DNA from 4 places in the Brevibacterium sp. UCMA 11752 genome. Region 2 is predicted to be linked to each of the others. Evidence: riboswitches for the same ligand, from Rfam matches in the RefSeq annotation. Region 2 holds a riboswitch; each other region holds the start of a gene.
What was found. Region 2 has a riboswitch for thiamine pyrophosphate ahead of thiO (glycine oxidase ThiO). Riboswitches for the same ligand answer to the same signal wherever they lie in the genome.
Positions count from the first base shown of each region.

Region 1 (4,208 bases), 580 kb from region 2:
GCGGATGCGCCTCGGCGAGAGTCTCAAGGCCAAGCGCCTGCAGCAGCTCGACGACACGCTCCTCAACCTGGCCCGCTGACCATCCGGACAGACGCGGACCCAGCGCCAGCTCTAAGGCGACGCTGGAGCGCAGAAACTGATGCTCCGGCTCCTGGAACACCATCCCGATGCGAGGAGCCAGAAATGCTGAGGGCCAGCGGAAGGGCCGGTCATGTTTAGCCCCAGCCCGCAGAGAGCCCAGCGCGGCGACTTCTCCACCGAACTCGGGAATGAGGCCGGCCAAGGTCAGGGCCAGCGTCGACTTGCCGGCCCCGTTGGCGCCGACGATACCCACGGCCTCACCAGCCCGAATGGACAGATCGAGACCGGTCGCGGCCGGAGCCTTCACCCTCGGTCGAGCAACGCTGAGCTGCTCGGTCTGGAGGACGACCTCTCCGGTAGCCACAGCAGCAGCTCTTGATACGGACTCCACCGGATTCCGATCGTCTCCTGCCAAGGATTCTGTCGTTCCCGGCACCCAGACTCCACACTCGAGAAGCACCTCGGCGAGTTCGGGATCACCGAAGACCGAACTCGGTGTGCCCTGCGCGAGCAGCCCATCTGGGCCGAGGACGATCACGGTGTCCACATGATCGAGCCACAGTTCGACCCGGTGTTCGACGATGATCATCGTCGCCGAGGTGGCCGCCTGGGTATCGAGGACAGCATCACGGACGGAGGCGGCCGAGTCCGGATCGATATTCGCCGTCGGCTCGTCGAGGATGATCACCTGTGGTGCCATCGCGTGGACTCCCGCCAGTGCCAGCCGCTGTTTCTGACCTCCTGACAGTGCCGCGGTGGGATGGTCATGGGGGAGGTCGAGACCCATCGTCTGCAGCGAGGCGGAGACGCGGGCATCGATGATCTCCGCAGGCAGTCCCAGGTTCTCCATCCCGAAGGCGACGTCGTCGCCGACGCGGGAGAAGATCACCTGCGAATCGGGATCTTGCAGGACCAGCCCGGTCTCACCTCGGCGAGGATCGGGTGGCAGGTCACCGATGAGCAGCTCGCCGGCGGCTTCGCCGGATTCGGCGGGGAGGACCCCGGCGATCGCATGCAGCAGGGTGGTCTTGCCAGCCCCGGATGGGCCCAGAAGAAGCACCTTCTCACCTGCGTCGATGTGCAGGTCGAGGGGGACGAACGCAGGCTGCTCGCGATCGGCGTGGCGCCACGAGTACCGGCGGGCAGTGATTGGCAGGGCCATCAGCGCAGGCGACCGGAGGCGAAGGAACTCAGCGCCCCGGTCTTCGCGATCGCGCGGTAGGCGAACCAGGCGCCGATGCCGGAGATGACGACGCCGGAGATGACGGCGCACACCGTGTAGGCGGCTTGGAAGCCGAACTGCCATTCGGCGTTGTACATGATGTTCTCGCTCACGGACATGAACGCGGCGGCCAGGAGGCCGGCCAGGCTCGTGACCCACAGGTTGAACTTGCGATAGCCGAAGGCTGCGAAGATGAGTTCGGCGCCGAGGCCCTGGACCAGCCCGGACAGCAGGACGGTAGCGCCGAAGTGGGAGCCCAGCACGGCCTCGACGATGGCGGCGATCATCTCGCACAGCAGTGCGGCACCGGGCTTGCGGATGATGGCCCCGGCCAACGGCCCGGCGAGGACCCAGAGCCCGGCGATGAGGCCGATCGAGGGAGGGAAAGCCTGGAACCCGAGTTCGAGGACCTTCCAGCTCAGGGCCAGGACCCAGAAGATGAGTCCGACGCTGATCCCGAGCACAGCGGTGACGACATAGTCGACGACCCGCCACTGCTTCGTCGTCGGTGCGTGGGAATGGTTTCGCGCGGTCTTCGAAGTGGATTCAGGCGCGGCTGTTTCTGGCATTGTGCCTCCTCATATCAAGGAGGGGTAGAAGAGTCTCGACTTCCTTCGGCGGTGCTAGCCGCATCAGGTTCGAGGGTCTGCAGCTTCATCTGCACTCTCAGCGCCCCTATTGGCGCTCCCCTGTCGTGTAGGGCCAACTGTACAACAGTTCACGGCAGTGCCCCGTGGCGAAAAGTTCACCTGCCGTTGACTCGGCGGCCGCCCGTCGGGGTCGAGGCTTTCATTACCGGCGGGTAGGAATGATCGGGTGAAAACACAACATCATCTGATCAGGCCACTGGGCTTCCTGTCCGCACTGACGCTGCTGGCCGTGCTCGTCTCGGCACCGATTCCGGCACATGCCCAGGAACAGCTGCTCAGCAGCGATCCCACCGCGAAGAGCCAGGAACGGACATCCGCGATCACCGATCCCGTCCTCCAAGTCGGAGCCGACGAGCGAACGCGCAACCTGTCGTGGATGAGTGAGAGCTCCGGCGGGGGAGAGGTCCGCTGGGCCAAGGCTTCCGAACTTGAGGGTTCGGCGCTTCCCGCCGATGCGAAGCGCGCCACGACGACGAAGTCCGGGCTCTCAACTGATCTCAAACGCCACTACAACCATGCGATTATGACCGGGCTGGAGCCGGACACCGAATACGTCTACCAGGTCGGAAGCGAGGATGACGGCTTCTCACCGGTGGCGCAGTTCGATACGGGGACAGCGGGCGGGGGCAGCGAGTTCCTTGTCTTCGGCGACCCGCAGATCGGTGCCGGTGGTGGCAACCCCGACGATGCGACCGGCTGGAACAGGACGCTCACCTCGGCGCTGGGGACAGCGCAGGATCCGCGGTTGGTCTACTCTCTGGGCGATCAGGTGAACTCCGCCAATGACCAGGGCCAGTACGAGGAGTACTTGGCACCTGAGGCGATGACAACTGTTCCGCAGGCGACGACGATCGGCAACCATGATGTCGCATCGAAATCGTATGAGCAGCATTTCAATCGGCCCAACGTCAGTCAGGACCACGGTGAAGGTGGAGCCATCACCTCCGGCGGGGACTACTGGTTCATCGATTCCGGGGTTCTGTTCATCAACATCAATTCGAACAGTCATGACACCGACGAGCACGCCGAATTCATCGACGAAGTCGTCAAGGCCCACGGCGACGAGGCCCGGTGGAAGGTCCTCGGTTTCCACCACTCGATCTATTCGACCGCGACGCATAACAGCGACCTTGATGTGAAGAAGCTGCGTGAGGCGATTCCACCGGTTGCTGCACGCAACGACATCGACCTCGTGGTGTCCGGTCACGACCACATCTACAACCGGACGTTCCTCATGGACTCCGAGGGCAAGAAGGTCGAAGATTCCGATGCCGGCTTCGAGCAGGAAAAAGACGAAGGGCAGACGATGTACCTGACGCTGACCTCATCCTCGGGTTCGAAGTACTACGACTACGTTCCGGGGTTGGAATGGGAGGCCAAGAGCGTGCACAACGACACCCCGGCCTTCACCCGAGTGCGGGTGAGTGACGAAGCTCTGCAGGCAACGACCTATGAGGTCCCAGAAGGCGGTGCACAGGAGCCGGAAGCGCAGGCAGCGTCCGAGAAGATCGACGATGTCGAGATCACCCGCGCCGGAAATGACGCTCCAGAGCCGGGAGCCGACGTGGAAGCAGATGCGAACGCGGAAGCCGACGGTGCGGACGCTGGCGGCGGCGCGGACAGCGTGGATGCGGCCACCAGCTCAGACGGGACTGAAGCTGACTCGGGCTCGGACACCGCCGAAGCCGACGGTACGACCGAGACTGACGGCACAAACGAGTCTGACGGCACAAACGAGTCTGACGGCACAAACGAGTCTGACGGCACAAACGAGACGGACGGCACAAACGAGGCCGACGGCACGACTGCCGGCGTGGAAGCCGGTGCGCAGGAGAATGCCACCTCTGCTGCGGCCAGCTCGGGTGCCACCTCGGCGAACGTAGGTGCAGATGCGGACGCCGGCGATCTCCCGCGCACCGGCACTCAGCTCGGTGTGCCGATCATTGTCGGTGCCACCGCAATCATCATCGGCGCGGTGCTGCTGTTCATGTCAAGGCGCCGACGCAGTCTGCGCTGACGCTACCGGCGCGGTCTGCGCTGACGCTGCCTGCGCGGTCTGCGCTGACGCCGCCGGCTCAGCTCGGGACGACCATGATCGGACCGTCCGCGCGGTGGAGGACTCCACGGGATACGGAGCCCAGAAGCGCACTTCGGACTGCTCCGCGTCCGCGGGTGCCGAGGACAGTCAGCTGTGCGGTCTTTGCGGCTTCGACGAGAACCTCGGTCGGGTCTCCGATGGGCACCTCGGCATCGAC
Region 1 covers NZ_JACBOS010000003.1:3,806,631-3,810,838, reverse strand. Annotated here, with positions in the region: gene HU144_RS17195 (ABC transporter ATP-binding protein) at 1-1,243, opposite strand, end outside; gene HU144_RS17190 (ECF transporter S component) at 1,243-1,872, opposite strand; TPP riboswitch at 1,896-2,004, opposite strand; gene HU144_RS17185 (fibronectin type III domain-containing protein) at 2,120-3,970, shown strand; gene HU144_RS17180 (universal stress protein) at 4,029-4,208, opposite strand, start outside.
Region 1: another riboswitch for thiamine pyrophosphate. It lies ahead of HU144_RS17190 (ECF transporter S component); the one in region 2 lies ahead of thiO (glycine oxidase ThiO).

Region 2 (4,208 bases):
CCGCTGCCGATCGGAGCACCGGCAGGCATGACCACAGCAACCCCGGCATCCTCGAGCCTCTTGGCCAGGGCCGGATCGTCGTTCGTGTAGGCGAAGACCGTGAAGCCGTCGAGCACGAGCTCCTCCGCGGCCCGGAACAGCTCCACCGGATCGGGCAGCAAGGTCTCTTCATCGGCGATGACCTCGAGCTTGACCCAGTTCGTCTCGAGAGCTTCCCTGGCCAATCGGGCAGTCAGCACAGCATCCCTGGCCGTGTAGCATCCAGCCGTATTGGGCAGGATGCGGATACCCAGACGCTGCAGCAGGGCGAACACCGAGTCCTGGGCAGTGCCGTCGTAGCGGCGCAGTGCTACGGTCGTGAGTTCTGTGCCCGATGCTTCCAGCGCCTGTTCGAGGATGCTCAGCGAACTTGCGCCGCCGGTGCCCATGACGAGCCGGGAGTTCAGAGTCACTTCGTCGACGTTCCAGGTCATATCAGCCTCCCTGCACTGCGGTGACGATGTCGACGCTGTGGCCCTCGGCCAGGGTGAAGCCCGACCACTGTCCGCGCCTGATGACCTCACCGTCGACGGCGAGCGCGATGCCCAGGCGACTGCCGTCGACGGGGGTGCCGTCGGTGCCGATCTCCTTGTCGACGATGCCGGAGATGAGGTCCTTGGCTGTGGTGGGACCGGCGAGTGCGTGGCGCTCGCCGTTGAGCGTGATGGTGATGGTGTCGGTCACGGATGACTCCCTGCTGGTTGCTGAATCGAAACGGTGTGCTGCTGAGCGTCCTGTGTGTCCGCCGGTGGGTGCTCTGAATCGAAGCGTTCCGGTCCCACTGCTTCCAGTGACCCCGATGGCGCCCATGAGGTGTCGGCTCTGGTGGCAAGGTCGGCGGTGAGGCCTGCACCCAGCGGGGCGAGGAGAATGCCGTGCCGGAAGAAGCCGGTGGACACCACACAGCCGGGATCGATGCGTCCGATGATCGGCACGTCATCGGGTGAGCCCGGTCTGGCGCGGGTGGTGATGTCGGTGATCTCGCAGTCGAGGATGGCCGGGACGAGGCGCTCTGCATCACGAAGCAGCTGGTGGACTCCGCCGGCGTTGGTTCCCGACCGGCCGTCCTCACGGCTCGTGGCCCCGAGGACGAGTTCGCCATCGGGACGAGGCACGATGTAGACGGGCCGAGCATTGACCAGACCGCGGATCGTGCGCGTCAGCAGTGGGGCCAGGGCCTTCGGCGCCCGGAGTCTGATCACCTCACCCCATACTTGGCGCAGAGGCAGCGTCGGTACCCCCACGATGTCATTGCACGAAGCGCCAGCGGCGACGATGACCTGATCAGCAGTTAACCTCGTCCCATTGTCGAGCTCGACGCCCACAGTGCGCCCTGCTGCCTTGAGCAGACCCGTGACGCAGGCCCGGACGATGTCATCACCGAGGACGGCTGTCAGTGCACCGGTGACTCGACGGGGATCGATCGAATGATCTCCGGGGATCGTGACGGCTCCGCACACCCCGGGTGCCAGGGACGGTTCCAGGTCACGGGCCCGGGAGCCCGCGATGAGGGAGACGTCGAAACCGGCAGAGGACTGCAGGTTCATGAGCTCACGCAGGGAGGCGAGGTCGGCCCGGTCACCGGCACACACGAGGGTCTCGGTGCTCGAGTGTCCCAGGTCATGGCCCGAGGCGGCAGTCAGCTCGGCGGCGAAGTCCGGGTAGAGGTCCGCCGAGGCACGCATGAGCGGATACAGGGGCGACTGCCCCCACACCACCTCGGCGGCCGGGGCCAGCATTCCCGCCGCCGCATGGGAGGCACCCATGGCAGGGGCAGGATCGACGATAGTGACGCGCACGCCGCGTCGGCGCAGATTCCAGGCGGTGGACAAGCCGATGATTCCAGCTCCCACAACGATGACGTGCACGTGCTGCTCCCTCCGGCGGCATGATCCGCATCAGGTTGAACGGTCGGCACAAAGCCCTCTCAGCCCCTTTATGAGGCTCCCGCGAACTCCTCTACTCTAGGAGCATGGCCGCAGATATGACAATGGACGCCGCACTCCAAGACACGGATACAGCCACAGACAGGGGCACACGTCTTGACCGGCTGCGCACGGCTAGGCTCTATGTCTGCACCGATTCCCGCAGCGTGCAGGGCGATCTCCCAGAGTTCCTCGATGCCGCCTACGCCGGTGGCGTCGACATCATCCAGCTGCGCGACAAGGGCCTCGAAGCCCGGGCCGAGATCGAAGCACTCGAGGTGCTCAGGGACGCAGCCCACCGGCACCAGAAGCTCTTCTCCGTCAACGACCGCGCGGATGTGGCCCTCCTCGTCGGCGCCGATGTCTTCCACGTCGGCCAGGGCGACCTCACCAGCGAACAGGCCCGCGCGGTCCTCGGCCCGGATGTGATCCTGGGCCGCTCGACCCATTCCATTGCCCAGGCCGATGCCGCCGAGGCGGATCCCGAGATCGATTATTTCTGCTTGGGTCCCGTGTGGGAGACCCCTACCAAACCCGGCAGACCAGCCATCGGCACCGACCCCCTGCGCGCGCTCGCCTCCAGCGCGTCCAAGCCCTGGTTCGCGATCGGCGGGATCTCGGCCGTCGAGCGCCTCACGGAGGTAAGAGCCGCCGGTGCGCAGCGCATCGTCGTCGTCCGTGCGGTGACCGCAGCAGAGGACCCCGCGGCCGCGGCTGCGGAACTCAAACAGGCATTGTGACAGCGCGCGGCGCAACAGCAAAGGAATCTATCTGACATGGGAGAGCACACAGTGAAGATACTCATCGCCGGAGCCGGCGCGACCGGCGGGGCGTTCGGCACCCGCCTGTTCGAAGCAGATCGCGATGTCACGTTCCTCGTCCGCGAGGCACGAGCGCAGACGATGCGTGCCAACGGCCTGCGATTCGTCGCCCCCGGTGAGGACCGGACGAATCACATCCCCGTCCTCACCGCCGCCGACCTCGCCCAGGCTGATCCGGCAGCTGCCGACTCCGCCGCTGCCGATCGCCAGGATTCGACTCCCTTCGACCTCGTGATCGTCGCGGTCAAGGCCAACGGCTTGGAATCGATCATCGACGACATCAGACCCGCAGTGGGGGAGCAGACCCTGATCATTCCGTTCCTCAACGGCATGGCTCAGATCGAGCGATTGGTCGAGGAATTCCCCGGCCAGGTTCTGGGCGGTCTGGTCAAGATCGTCGGAACGATCAAGGACGGAGCCATCCACCAGATGACCGACCTGGCTATCATGACCATCGGCGACCTCGACGGGGGAGTCGTCCCCGATCCCATCGTCGAGGCTCTTGACGTTCCCGGCTACAGACTGCAGATCCTTGAGAACATCACGGACGCCCTGTGGGAGAAGTGGATCTTCATCGCCGCGGCAGGAGTCGTCACCTGCCTGTTCCGGGCCCCGGTCGGAGCGATCATGGCGGCTGGCGGACAATCGCACATCGTGGGAATCGTCGACGAGCTCGAAGCCGTTGCGAGCGCCGGGGGACACCCGGTCTCGGCCGAGGTCAGGGACATGACTCTGGCCATGCTCACCGCCGAGGGCTCGTCATTCACCTCATCGCTCTATCGCGATGTGACCTCGGGTCTGCCCAGCGAAACCGAGCACATCCTCGGCCACCTCGCGCGAACAGCCGCTGACCTCGGTGTGCAGACACCCCTGCTCGACCTCACACTTGTGCAGCTGCGGGCGGGGGAGTCGCTGCGACAGAGTTGAGCGTCGAAACTGAACCGACGGTCGAGACAGAACTGACCTCTTCGACGCCGAGGCGCAGCATCGTCAGGTACGGTTCACCGGGGATGGTGTGGGTGACTGCATCCGATCCGTGCGGAGCTGTGAACGTCACCATCGGGATCGAATCTGCGCGGTCGAGAACCAGAAGGGTCTCGTATCCGCCTGGCCCCACCGAGTGGGCGGAGCCGACGGGAAGTTCGCAGGCCAGTGTCTCCAGCGGGTTGTCCGATGAAGGCGGCCGGTTCATCTCCTGATCGGCGACATCGGCGAACTGCTGGGCCGTGATGAGATATGCCTTGGCCGGTGTGGGGCCTGGTACGTGATGGTCATAGAAGGCCATTCCTCCGCCGCCCCACACGGTGGAGGTGCCGGCGAAGTAGATGGATCCGGGAAGTTCGATGCCTATCTCTGCCAGCGGCGGAGCGGAGTCCCGAGCGCCGGGATAGGTGACGAACGCACCTGGGGGACGGCCGCCCTG
Region 2 covers NZ_JACBOS010000003.1:3,229,742-3,233,949, reverse strand. Annotated here, with positions in the region: gene HU144_RS14495 (thiazole synthase) at 1-473, opposite strand, end outside; gene thiS (sulfur carrier protein ThiS) at 475-723, opposite strand; gene thiO (glycine oxidase ThiO) at 720-1,907, opposite strand; TPP riboswitch at 1,897-2,000, opposite strand; gene thiE (thiamine phosphate synthase) at 2,024-2,704, shown strand; gene HU144_RS14475 (ketopantoate reductase family protein) at 2,741-3,712, shown strand; gene HU144_RS14470 (histone deacetylase) at 3,666-4,208, opposite strand, start outside.

Region 3 (4,208 bases), 930 kb from region 2:
GCGGGGATGATGGAATCCGTCGATGCTCAGTGACGCAAAGGGGCGCAATCCGTCCTGGCTGGCCACCTCGACGAGCTCTTGGGCTAAGACGGTTTTGCCCGCGCCGTCCAGCCCATCAATGGCGACAAGGACTCGTTTGCCGATATTGACCCCGCGCAGCAGTGAGAGCAGTTGGTGGAGAACTGCGCGACGGTCAGACATCAAGTGTGGGAGGCAGACATCGCGGCAACCTCGGCGGCTAAGTATTCGGCGATCCGGTCCGCGGCAGAGGTGCGTCCGGCCGTGCGTTCGCCCTCTTCGACGCTCGGGTTGTAGTTCGTGTTGGTGTTGATGTCGTAGACGACCTGGCGGCCATCAGCAGTCTCGATGAACTCGATTCCAGCGATGTCGATGTGCAGCTCGGCCAGGAGCGTCTCCAGCCTGCCGATGAGGGGCGTGCGCGCGGTGATGTCCTCACGCACGGAGAACGGATCGACTGGTGCTGCAGATGCGGAGGGGATCGCGCATGCCTCGGCGGGGCACAATTCGAAGGACCCATCGGAGACATCGACGCGCACCGCATAGTGGAACCGGCCGCCGACGAACTCGGCACGGGTGACGAACGGCTGCGCCGGCTGCACATATTCCTGGACCAGTGTGATTCCGTCGATCGGCTCGTTCGCACCACCGGTGGCGAAGTCACTCGCAGCCTCATCGAGTTCGGAATGAGACTCGAAAAGGCGCACGCCGAGTCCCTTGCCGCCCTGGTTGTGCTTGGTGATGAAGGGCGGGACGAAATCGCGCGCCGCCGTGGACAGCGCAGCACTGCCGAAGACCGCCGAGGTGCGCGGGGTGTCGAAGTCGCGAATGGCGAGCTCGCGGTTTTGGCGGATCTTGCTCACCTCGAGTTCGTAGACGTCTGCGCCGTTGATGACGGTGCGTCCTGCGGTCTGGAGCCAGGCGAGCACCGCACGCCCATAGTCCTTGACATGCGGATCCGTGCGAGTGTGCGCCGAGGCGGACAGCCGCGACCAGAACAGGCCCTGCGGCGGCTCTGTGGTGAGATCGATCGAGACCTCAGGCAGCAGCCACTCGACGAAGGGGATGCCTGATCGATCGAGGGCCTGCGCAAACGGCGCGATCCATTCGGGATTGTCATGAATGATGTAGACCGCAGGACCGTCCGTGACGGGAAGCAGCTGTGTGCTCATCTGTATTACCTCGCATCCTCCAGCGACGGCGAAGGGTGACTGGATGCACCCATACACCTGTTCTGCTCAACAATCCTAGTCCGAGCAGCCTCGTTGAAGCGAGGGACGCAGAATGTGAACCGGGCGCTCCAGCTTCACCGGGTCTCGTTCTGCGCGTACGCCTCGTCGAAGAAGGCCAGTTCGAGGTCGACGCCACGGTGCCAGCCGTGAGTCAGTCGGCCTCGCGCCGCGGCGGATTCTGCGTCCTCACCGGTGGGGAATACGCGCTCAAGCTCGTCGACGAGGAACTGCACCCAGGCCCGGAAGGCCCCACCGCGGTGCAGGTCGATCCACCCGGAATGGACCCGGCGTGGAGGCATCGGATCCGAGCGCTCGCCCCAATCGAGGTAGAGCCATTCGGCGATGACGAGCACGACGAGCAGTTCTGCGTAGGAGGCCGAGTCGACGGCTTCGTCCATGAGGTCACGGAACCCCTCGGTCGGCCCGGCCAGCTGGGGGTCAGCGTAGTCGGCGGCAGGGACACCCACCTCGGCGAAGGCCATGAGGAAATACGAATTCTCGTCGGCTTCGAGAAAGCCGAGCTGCTTGGCGAACCGCAGCTTGGGCCCGAGAGCATCGCCGTGAGCGACGCACGCGCCGAGCATCGAGAGGAACGATTCGAAGAACTGGTAGTCCTGAATCAGGTACCGACTCATCACGGAGTCATCGACCGTGCCGGCAAACAGCTCGGTGACGAACCTATGCCCGACTGCCGCCTCCCAGGTCTTTGCCGATTGTGCTCTCATCGCTGCCACGGCCCCACCTGGCTGCACATGAATAGTGGTCATCGCTGTGTCCTCACTTCCTCCGCCGGTGCTCACCGGATCAGGTTCAAAGGGTCTGCTCGCGCACTCTCAGCGCCATTTCTCGGCGCTCCCCTGGGGTGGTTCGAGCCTAACACCAGCTATGATCGTCAGGCTGTTCCCCATGTCACCCCCGCGGCGTAGACTCACATCATGGCTATCGCAAAGCAGCCCGTCATCGTCCTAGATGCCCCTGACGCCCGCGAACTCGCGGAGTTCTACGGCAAACTCCTCGACTGGGAAGTCAGAGTCGATGACGACGGCACCTGGGCAGAGATCACATCCGATTCCTGGCCGCCGATCTGCTTCCAGCAGGTCGAGGACTACCACGCTCCCAGTTGGCCGAGCCAGGCGCATCCGCAGCAGATGCACATCGACGTCATGGTCGACGACTTGGACGTCGGAGAGGCAGCGGTGACCGAAATCGGCGCCGGTAAGGCTGCCGAGCAACCGGGGGAGACCTTCCGCGTCTTCCTCGACCCTGCCGGGCACCCGTTCTGCCTCTGCGCGAACTGAACTCCCGTTTAGAGTGATCACATGCGCGTGATCACCTCCTTCGATGACCTCGAACCGGTTCCATGGGCCAATGGTGCGGGGGAGACGACCGAGCTCGTCTCGCTCACCGAATCCCAAAATCTGACCCCGAGCCGACGACGGTGGCGCTTGAGCATCGCGCGTCTGGACCGTCCGGCTGCATTCTCCCCATTGCCGGGCTTGGCACGCACGTTCCTTCCTATCGGCGCCGAGGTTGTCCTTGAGATCGACGGACAGGTGCACTGCGTCGCCCAAGATGAACCTCAGAGATTCCGTGGGGACCAGATTGTCTCCCTCATCGAACTGGGCACTCCGTGCTTCGCCCTCAACCTCATGGTCGAGTCCGACGACGGCGCAGAATCGGAACAAGTCGGGATGGAGATGTCGACGCGATTCACCGGTTCCGACTTCTTCGCAGTGACCTTGGAGTCGGGTGCCGGCTACCCGAGATTCCAAGTGCTGGAACTCGAGGAATCGGACGTACTTCCCGATCACCTCGGCGTGGCCATTCTGCACTGAGACGGCGATTGAGACGCCGGTTCTCGAGGCGGTCGAATTCAGACCTGCGAGTATCCTGCAAAGCGCATGTCCTGTGCGTCACACGGATCGGCATCATCGCAGGTCAACAGCCACGGAGGCGCTGCCTTCTCACAGTGTTGTCCCAGCTTCTGAGGGGGTGGGTCAGGAACTCCGAAAATGGACGGGCGATACTGAACTCAGGGACCAGTCATCGGAGGTATTTTGGTGTCGAATCAGAATGAGTCAGGCAGACTGAACGGGCAGAGCGTCGCAGCGTCCGATCACGACGGATCAGCATCGGAAGACGGCGAATCCGAATCGACCGTGCAGGCATCACAGACCCTGCCTCTGATCACTGAAGAACTCGCCGCCACACACGCCAGGAACACCCAGTCGACACCGACGCCGAGCTCGCACGTGAGCACACCGGTGATGCCGCCGAATCCGATCCGACGCGAAGAGCAGCCGGTGTCAGCAGGCTCGGCGACTCGGATGATGCAGGAGAACACCACTGCAGTCGGTGAATCGACAGCGAAGGATGACGTTGCCGAGAATGCGAAGGGCGACGACGGCGAGAAGAAGGAGAAGAGCGAGAGCAGGGTCTCGGCGACCCAGCTCGTCGCCGGTGCCGCAGCCGCAGCCACCTCCTCGGTCATCGGCGGGCAGCTGGGCGTTGCCGGAACGGTCGTCGGTGCAGGGGTCGCGAGCATCATCACCGGACTCGCGGTGACGCTCTACACCAGCAGCCTCGACAAGGGCAAAGAGAAGATCAGAGAAGTCGGCACGAAGCTCGCTCCGGCAGTGAAGGCGAAGTCACTCGGTGCCAAGACTCAGCGATCCCACGCCATCAGCACCTTCGGGAGCCTGAGCGACGAGGCGGACGCAGCCACGACCGTCGACGTTCCGTCAGCGCAGCACCCATCACCCGATGCCACCGAGGCGGCCAACGAGGAACCGAAGACGTGGTGGCAGAAGCTGCGCCGCAAACGCGTCCTCTACCCGGTGGCTATCGGGGTGGCGACATTCGGAATCGGCTTGGGTGCCGTAGTCATGGCCGAATCATTCACCGACGCCGACATCTCGCCCGGCACCTCACAGATCTCACGATCAGTGACCGGAGATT
Region 3 covers NZ_JACBOS010000003.1:4,161,599-4,165,806, reverse strand. Annotated here, with positions in the region: gene HU144_RS18850 (uridine kinase) at 1-201, opposite strand, end outside; gene HU144_RS18845 (ATP-grasp domain-containing protein) at 201-1,190, opposite strand; gene HU144_RS18840 (TenA family protein) at 1,325-2,017, opposite strand; TPP riboswitch at 2,014-2,119, opposite strand; gene HU144_RS18835 (VOC family protein) at 2,186-2,548, shown strand; gene HU144_RS18830 (HutD family protein) at 2,570-3,085, shown strand; gene HU144_RS18825 (hypothetical protein) at 3,311-4,208, shown strand, end outside.
Region 3: another riboswitch for thiamine pyrophosphate. It lies ahead of HU144_RS18840 (TenA family protein); the one in region 2 lies ahead of thiO (glycine oxidase ThiO).

Region 4 (4,208 bases), 1.3 Mb from region 2:
TGAGATCATTCTGGGCGGACGATCCCAGAAATTCGCAGCGCCGAAGGACGCACAGAAGGCGGGAGTCGCCACAGTCTTCCAGGACCTCTCCCTCTGCGAGAACCTCGACGTCGTGGCCAACCTGTTCCTCGGCCACGAGAAGACCCGCGGCGGTGTTCTCGACGAGGTCACCATGGAAGCAAGGTCGTGGGAGCTGCTGCGCAGCCTGTCGGCGAAGATCCCCAGTGTCAGGGTGCCGATCGCGGCTCTCTCCGGCGGTCAACGTCAGACGGTCGCGATTGCCAGGTCCCTCCTCGGCGAACCCTCGATCGTGATGTTGGACGAGCCGACCGCGGCCCTCGGCGTTGCGCAGACCGCCGAGGTGCTCAACCTCATCGAGCGGCTGCGTGAACGTGACCTCGGAGTGCTGCTGGTCAGCCACAACATGGCCGATGTCCAGGCCGTGTGCGACCGTGTCCATGTTCTGCGTTTGGGCAAGGATGCCGGTGACTTCCCAGGTGACGAGCGCACGGACGTGCTGGTCGCCGCGATCACGGGAGCCAACGACAACGTCGTGACTCAGAGAGCGACCCGGAGGGGTGAGCGTCGATGACCCGCAACTCGTTCATCACCGACGAACGCATTTCGAGCGAGGGGTTCCTTGCGACATTCGTTCGTCGAGTCAAGGAGGGCCAGCTCGGCTCATTCCCAGTGATACTGGCGCTCATCGTCATCGTCGTCGTCTTCCAGTCGGCGAACAGCAAGTTCATCTCACCGGCCAACTTGGTCAATCTCTCCACACAGGTCGCGTTCTTGGCGATCCTGGCGCTGGGCATCAACCTCATCCTGCTCCTCGGTGAGATCGACCTGTCGTTGGCTCAGCTGGGTGGACTCTCTGCCTCACTACTGGGTGTGCTGGTGGTCAGACAAGGGGTCCCGCCCCTGATCGCGCTGGTCATCATGCTGGTGTTGGGCCTCGTCGTCGGAGCGATCCAGGGGTGGTTCTTCGCGGTGGTCGGCATCCCGGCCTTCGTGGTCACACTGGCCGGTCTGCTGGCGTTCACCGGACTGACTCTGACGACCTTGGGAGTGCAGAAGAACCTGTCGATGGCCGATACCTTCGCCTTCGACTTTGCCAGCTTCTACTTCCCAGCCATCTGGGCCTACGTGTTCGGAGCAGTTGCAGTCATCGGCTTCGGTGCCGGGATCATCTACTCGAAGCTGCGCCGTCACAACGAGGGACTCGACAGCCCGAGCTGGACCTCGGTGATTGTGCGCATCGTGCTGCTGGCAGCCATCGTCTTCGGCTTTCTCATCCTGGTCAATCAGGACTTCGGACTGGCGATGCCGTTCTTCCTCATGATCGTCATCGCGATCGGAATCGACCTGGTGCTGCGCAAGACCAAGTACGGGCGTTCGATCTACGCTGTCGGCGGCAAGGTCGAAGCCGCCAGGCGCGCAGGTATCAGGGTCACCTGGGTGCGCATCAGCGTATTCATGGCCGCCGGTGTTCTGGCAGCATTGTTCGGCTTCATCAAGACCGGTGTGACGACAAACGCGGGATCGACGCTGGTGAGCACGCAGGACCTGCTCAACGCGATCGCCGCCGCGGTCATCGGCGGCACCTCGCTGTTCGGCGGTCGCGGCACAGCCTGGGCCGCCGTGCTCGGTGCCCTGGTCGTCGGTGCCATCAACAACGGTCTGTATCTCATCGGCTTCAACTCCGATGCCCAGCAGATCATCACCGCGCTCGTCCTGCTCACGGCCGTCGTCATCGACGCCCTGAGCCGCCGCGGACAACGCTACGTCGGACGCGGTTAGCTGCCGAGAGACGCAGATAGCCCCGCTCGATGCGGTAGCGAAACGTCGAGAGCAGAGCTGAGCCTCGAGAGCGCACTCCCTGGAGTCTGCTCTCGACGCTCAGCTCTGCTCTCAATGAAACCTGTTCCTCGCCGAGGTGGGGCTGAGGTTCCAGCTCGGCAGTCCCGGGGCCGCTGCATCAGCCCTTCTCGGGCGCCGGCATCGGCGGTGCTGGGACTGAGCTGATACAGTCGTGGGCAATGACATGGGGTGCCTGACGCCGTTCGCGTGAGGCTGAGAGAACACCCATCGAACCTGATCTGGGCCATACTAGCGAAGGGATCGTCATGGTTGACTTCGACCTGCGTTCTGCCAATACACGACTGCGTGCGAACAATCCACTGATCCAATGCATCACGAACACCGTCGTGCAGCAATTCAGTGCCAACGTGCTCCTGGCCATCGGCGCCGCTCCGGCGATGCTCGACCACGATGCCGATGCCGCACAGTTCACCCGCATCGCCAGTGGACTGCTGGTCAACTTCGGCACCGCCACGAACCAGCAGTTCCTCGCCGCCGACGCCGCCATCGACGCAGCCAACGAAGACTCCAAGCCATGGGTGCTGGACCCGGTGAGCATCGGAGCCGTCGACTTCCGCACCACGCGAATCCGCCGCGCGGCGAACTCTTCACCCACAGCCATCCGCGGAAACGCCTCCGAGATCGCAGCCCTGGCCGGCATGGGTTTGGGCGGGCGAGGTGTGGATTCCACTGACGAAGTTGATGCGGTGATTCCCGCCGCGGCCGCACTGGCCCGGTCCACGGGTGCCATCGTTGCCGTCTCCGGACCAAGGGACGCGATCGTCGCTCACATCGACGGTGCCGATCGTGTCGTCCGCCTCGACGGGGGTCACTCCTATATGCCACTGGTCATCGGCACCGGCTGCTCACTCGGCGCAGTCACCGCTGCCTATCTCGTGGGCGCAACGACCGCCTCGGCGAGGTTCGAGGCCGTCGTCGCCGCCCACGCTCACTTCAAGGTTGCTGGTGAAGCTGCCGCTGAGGGAGTACGCGGACCCGGCAGCTTCTCCGTGAACTTCCTTGACGTGCTGCACACGGTAACGGGCGAGGAGCTGGCAAGGATCCAGGTCGAAGCAGGCACAGTCGCAGCAGGCACAGTCGCAGCAGGCGCCGTCGGGGCCGACGCGGTCGGGGCCGACGCGGTCGACGGAGCACAGTCATGAGCCCCTCGATTCCCGAGGTGAATTCCCGCCTGGCCGGTATCGACGCACGCCTGGCCGGAATCGATACTCGGCTCTACCTCGTCACGGACTCGGCCCAGTGCCGAGAAGCCGGACGCAGCGTCGCCGATACCGTCCGCGAAGCTGTGGCCGGGGGAGTGGGGATCGTGCAGGTCCGGGACAAGGACATCGACGACGATGCGTTCTACACGCTGACCTGCGAGGTCATCGCCGCAGTCGACAGCGCGGTGGCCGACAGTACGAGCCTCGACTCCGCTTCGGCAGGCGCGGAACGCAGTGTGCCCATCGTCCTCAACGACCGCGTCGCCGTCGCCCAGCGCCTCCTTGCCGAAGGTTCGCACGTCCACATTCACGTCGGACAGTCGGATACTCCGGTCGAACAGGTGCGCGAACTCATCGGCCCCGAACCGCTCATCGGCCTGTCGGCGGCCAACAGCAGCGAATTCGCAGCCGCCCGGGACTCCGGCGTTGTCGACCTCGTCGGAATCGGGCCTGTCTACGACACCACGACGAAGACCGATGCACCCGATGGGATCGGGCCGGACCGCCTCGGCGAGCTGGTGAGCGAAGCAGAACTTCCGGCGGTCGCCATCGGAGGAATCAGCACTGCTCGTGCCGCCGAACTGCGCGGCCGGGGACTTGTCGGGATCTGTGTGGTCTCGGCGATCTGCCGCGCCGAGGATCCGCGTGCTGCAGCCGAGGAACTGCTCGCACAATTCGGCGACGGACGTGCGGAGGCAGCGCGATGACCACGCGTCCACCCATCGCACTGTCCATCGCCGGCACCGACCCCAGCGGGGGAGCCGGCATCCACGCCGACCTCAAAACCTTCACCGCCCGCGGAGTGCTGGGCACCACGGCCATCACGGCTCTGGTCGCGCAGAATACGCACGGCGTCTCTCGGGTCTACGGAATCGATGATGACTTCGTCTCGGATCAGCTCGACAGCGTCCTGGACGATATGCCCGTCGACGCCACGAAATCGGGGATGCTCGGCTCACGGTCTCTCGTGGAACTCGTCGTCGCGCGAGCGGCCCAGAGCCACCTGGGCTTCTACACCGTGGACCCGGTCATGGTCGCGACCTCCGGGCACCGCCTCCTCGAGGTCGATGCCGTGGCCGCGGTCCGTGACCACCTGCTGCCGGTCTCCGACCTCATCACCCCGAA
Region 4 covers NZ_JACBOS010000003.1:1,911,554-1,915,761, forward strand. Annotated here, with positions in the region: gene HU144_RS08530 (ATP-binding cassette domain-containing protein) at 1-592, shown strand, start outside; gene HU144_RS08535 (sugar ABC transporter permease) at 589-1,800, shown strand; TPP riboswitch at 2,036-2,139, shown strand; gene thiM (hydroxyethylthiazole kinase) at 2,127-3,023, shown strand; gene thiE (thiamine phosphate synthase) at 3,020-3,790, shown strand; gene thiD (bifunctional hydroxymethylpyrimidine kinase/phosphomethylpyrimidine kinase) at 3,787-4,208, shown strand, end outside.
Region 4: another riboswitch for thiamine pyrophosphate. It lies ahead of thiM (hydroxyethylthiazole kinase); the one in region 2 lies ahead of thiO (glycine oxidase ThiO).